Regions from separate parts of the Nonomuraea sp. NPDC049695 genome, predicted to be linked through region 1. Evidence: riboswitches for the same ligand, from Rfam matches in the RefSeq annotation. Region 1 holds a riboswitch; the other holds the start of a gene.

Region 1 (2,190 bases):
TCCCGTCCGGCAGGATCTGCATGCCCCACCTCGCGTCCTGAGCCGCCCGTTCGGCCGTCACGTCCGCGAGCACCCTCGCCAACGACCCCGGCACCCCCGCGTCGCCATCATGTGTCATGGTCACCAGCTTTCCGAAGCTTTTCAGAGGGCCGATGCACGGGAGCTCGCGGCGGTGACGCGGGCTTGCAGCACCGGTTCGACGGCAGGCCATTCGGTGGCGACCACGGCGAACATGGCCGAGTCACGGACCTTGCCCTCCTCGCCGCGCGCCCACGACATGGACCAGGCGCGCAGCACGCCCTCGAAGGGGATGCCGAGTCGCTCCAGGGCCCGGCGGCAGCGGTGGTTGCGGGCGTCGGTCTTCAGGTCGACGCGGGCAACGCCGAGCACGTCGAACGCATACGACAGCAGCAACAGCTTCGCCTCGGCGTTGATCCCGGTGCCCTGCGCCGAGGCGGCCAGCCAGGTGAAGCCGATCTCGATCGCCCGCAGGCCGGGCCGGCCCGGCCACCTGCGTGGATCCCACAGCCCGGTGCATCCCACCGCCTTGCCGTCGGTGAGCCGAACCTGTGCGAACGGGGTCAGCCCGTCGCGGGCGAGTTGGGCCGCCAGGTAGTCCGGTATCTCGTGAGCGCGAGGCACCAACGTGAAATCGTAGGACGACCGATCCTCCTCGACCGCCTCCGCGAGATCCGGCGCGTGTCGCATCGCCAGCGGCTCCAACCGCACCAGATCACCGGCAAGGACAGGAACATCAAGGCGTACGCTCATCAGCTCTCCCTCATCGTTCCTGGCATTGGCACCTTTCCCGCGGAGCCCCGCCGGGGAGGTTGCCGGACCGTCACAGGGCCAGGTCCCTCGGATCCTCTTGATGAATCAACGAGTCAGGATCATGCCTGAACAGGCGGGGCACCGTCAATCCGCCGGAGGGTTACGCGGGGCGGAAGCCGGGGCCGAGGTCGGTGGTTCCCGCGCGTGCGTGATCCCTGAAGGCACGCACGGCCGGCGTCAGCCGCGCCTCCTTCGACCAGCTCACCCCGATCGTCCTGAACACCGGCGGAGACAGCGGTATCTCCACCACCCCCGAGGCGGACTCCGAGCGAGGAAGGATCGCCACGCCGAGGCCCGCCGCCACGAGCCCCCGTACGGTCTCCGACTCCTGTCCCTCGAACGCGATCCTCGGCTCGAACCCCGCCGCCGCGCACAAGTCATCGGTGATCTGGCGCAGCCCGTACCCGTGCTCCAACGTCACCAGCTCCTCCCCTACCAGTTCGGCCGCCCGTACCCGCGCCCGGTGAGCGAAGCGGTGGGACGGCGGTACGGACAGCACCAGCTCCTGGTCGGCGAGCGGGGTGCCGGCCAGCTCGGGGTCGTCCAGGGGCATGGGGGCGGCGAACACCAGGTCGATCGCGCCCTCGCGGAGCGCTTCGAGCATGTCCTGGCGCGAGCCCTGGACCAGGCTGAAGCGGACGCCCGGGTGGCGCTCGCGGAAGCCGCGGATGAGGGACGGCACGAGCGCGCGGCCCAGGAGGTGGAGGAAGCCCAGGACGACGCGGCCGGTGGCCGGGTCGATCTCCTCACGGACCTCGCGGGCGGCGGCGGCCATCGTGGTCAGCGCGCGGGTGGAGGCGGCGGCCAGGGTGCGGCCCGCCCTGGTGAGGCGGATGCCGCGGCCCGAGGGGATCACGAGCGGGGCGCCGATCAGGTCCGCCAGGGCGGCGAGGCGGCGGCTGGCCGTGGGCTGGGGGATGCCGAGGAGTTCGGCGGCGCGCGTCACGTGTCCCGTCTCGCCCACGGCGGCCAGGATGGCCAGGGCAGGGGCCAGGCGCGCGGCCAGCTCATCATCCGATTCATCCGTCACGGTATGAATTATCGCCTATTCGCGTATTAGACGTATTTATTAGCCTGGCTTAGCGTGGCAAACGTGGTGGTCATCGACGCTCCTCCGGTTCCCGACACGCGGCGGGTCAGTGCCGCTGTGGCTGCGGCCGGCGTGTCGTCCTTCGCGCTCCTGTACGCGCCGCAGCCCGTGCTCCCGCAGCTCGCCGCGGCGTTCAGGCTGGATCCGGGCAGCGCCTCGCTGGCCATCGGAGTGGCGACGGGGTCGCTGGCCGTGGCGGTCCTCCCGTTGGCCTGGCTGGCCGGGCTGGTGGGGCGGCGGCGGGTGATCCTCTGGTCCGTGGTGCTCTC
Region 2 (2,190 bases), on a different contig from region 1:
CTTCCGCGTTACCCCCGGTGTACGTGCGCAGAATGGTGGGAATCCGCACAGTAACGCTCATGGTTAAACTCGCCTTTCCTGGTTGTCAGACAGCCGCGCGGAACGCGTCGAGGGAGGGCCGGATCACGGCCGTGGGCTTGGCGTCGTCGCTGATCGCGTCGAGCGTCTTGAGTCCGTCGCCGGTGTTGAGGACCACGGTCTCGGCCTCGGGATCGAGCCGCCCGCTCTCGGCGAGCTTCTTCAGCACGCCCACGGTCACCCCGCCCGCCGTCTCGGCGAACACGCCTTCGGTCGAGGCCAGCAGCTTGATCGCGGCCACGATCTCGGCGTCGGTGACGTCCTCGACGGCCCCGCCGGTGCGCCGGGCGATGTCCAGCACATAGGGCCCGTCGGCCGGGTTGCCGATGGCCAGGGACTTGGCGATGGTGTCGGGCTTGACCGGCTGTACGACGTCGTGCCCCGCCTTGTACGCGGTGGAGACCGGCGAGCACCCGGCCGCCTGCGCCCCGAAGATCTTGTACGGCGTGTCCTCGACCAGTCCCAGCTGCACCAGCTCCCGGAAGCCCTTGTCGATCTTGGTGAGCTGCGAGCCCGAGGCGATGGGGATGACGATCTGCTCGGGCAGCCGCCATCCGAGCTGCTCCGCGATCTCGTACGCGAGCGTCTTCGAGCCCTCGGCGTAGTACGGCCGCAGGTTGACGTTGACGAACCCCCACTTGTCACCCAGCGGGTCGCCGATCAGCTCGGAGCAGAACCTGTTGACCTCGTCATACGTGCCGTCGATGCCGATCAGCTTGCCGCCGAACACCCGGGCCATGGCGATCTTGGCCGCTTCCAGGTTGGCCGGGATGAACACGCACGCCTCGAGCCCGGCCCGCGCCGCCGCGGCGGTGACCGCGCCCGCGAGATTGCCGGTGGAGGAGCAGGAAAGCGTGTGGAAGCCGAAGTTACGGGCCGCCTCGACGGCGATGGCGACCACGCGGTCCTTGAATGAATGGGTGGGGTTGCCCGAGTCGTCCTTGACGTACAGGGACTTGAGACCGAGCGCGCGCCCGAGGTTTCCGGCCTTGACCAGTTTGGTCCATCCCGGGTTCATGTTGGGCTTACTGGCGACATCGACAGGAACGGGGAGCAACGACCGGTAACGCCAGATGTTGGACGGACCCGACTCGATGTCCGCGCGGGTCACGGTGCCGAAGGAATAGGCCGCTTCGAGCGGCCCGAAACACTCCTGACACGCGAAGCTGGGACCGAGGGGGTAACGCGTACCGCATTCGCGGCAGGACAGACCGACAGCAGGACCAAAGTCGAGCGACATGAAGCGAGGCCTTCCCTCATCTTCGCCCGCGGCCACCTTGACCGCAGACCGGAATTGGCACCTTGTCCCGGTCGGCCTCGCCAGGTCGCGAGCCTCAAGCCGGGAGGGTTGCCGGGGCTTCGTAGGGCCGGTCCCTCCACCCCTCTGGATGAGCAATATTCAGTTGTTGAAATGGACTCTACCTGCCCAGGGGGCCTAAATGGCCACTTGTCTCAACAGGTGAGATGCGATGTCTCAACGATAGTCCTCCCCCAGCACTCCCTGCACGTATTTCCGCGCCTGGTGAATGCGCGACTTGGCGGTGCCGAGCGGGATGCCGAGCTGATCGGCCACCTCGTTGTAGTCGAGCTGGACGATGTCGCGCAGCACCAGCGCCTGCGCCAGGTCGGGCTTGTCGGCCTCCAGCGCCTCCATGGCGTCCAGGAGGTCGAGCCGCGATCCGGCGATCACGCTCACCCGCCGCACGTCGGGCTTCTGCATGGGCAGTTCGTCGGAGCTCTGCTCGGCCGCCCTGCGCTTCAGCGACCTGTACGTGGTGCGCGCGCAGTTGGCCGTCACGATGTGGAGCCAGGTGCTGAACCTGGCTCTGCCCTCGAACCGCCCGATGTTGCGCGCCACGGCCAGCAACGTGTCCTGCGAGGCCTCCTCGGCGTCCTGGTGGTAGGGCAAGATCCGGGCGCAGTGACGCATCACATCGGGCTCGATCCGAGCCAGAAGTTCGCCAAGTGCGCGATGATCTCCGGCTGCGGCGGAACGTGCGAGTTCCTCGGTTAGCTCATCAAGCGCCATAGCTGGGATCCTATGGGCGAAGGGAGCCTAGATGAACAGCGTTCTGGTGGCCTCCAACAGAGGACCCGTCTCGTTCACCGTCT

The links. Region 1 has a riboswitch for S-adenosylmethionine ahead of AB0J64_RS34540 (GNAT family protein). Riboswitches for the same ligand answer to the same signal wherever they lie in the genome.
Region 2: linked by a shared signal. The riboswitch ahead of thrC (threonine synthase) and the one ahead of AB0J64_RS34540 (GNAT family protein) in region 1 are both predicted to bind S-adenosylmethionine.

The regions. Positions count from the first base shown of each region.
Region 1 covers NZ_JBFANV010000050.1:62,690-64,879, forward strand. The annotation lists gene AB0J64_RS34535 (NUDIX domain-containing protein) at 1-118, opposite strand, end outside; gene AB0J64_RS34540 (GNAT family protein) at 142-771, opposite strand; SAM riboswitch class I at 779-878, opposite strand; gene AB0J64_RS34545 (LysR substrate-binding domain-containing protein) at 932-1,861, opposite strand; gene AB0J64_RS34550 (MFS transporter) at 1,916-2,190, shown strand, end outside.
Region 2 covers NZ_JBFANV010000002.1:68,535-70,724, reverse strand. The annotation lists gene AB0J64_RS02490 (MoaD/ThiS family protein) at 1-61, opposite strand, end outside; gene thrC (threonine synthase) at 86-1,318, opposite strand; SAM riboswitch class I at 1,332-1,473, opposite strand; gene AB0J64_RS02480 (RNA polymerase sigma factor) at 1,553-2,107, opposite strand; gene AB0J64_RS02475 (trehalose-6-phosphate synthase) at 2,139-2,190, shown strand, end outside.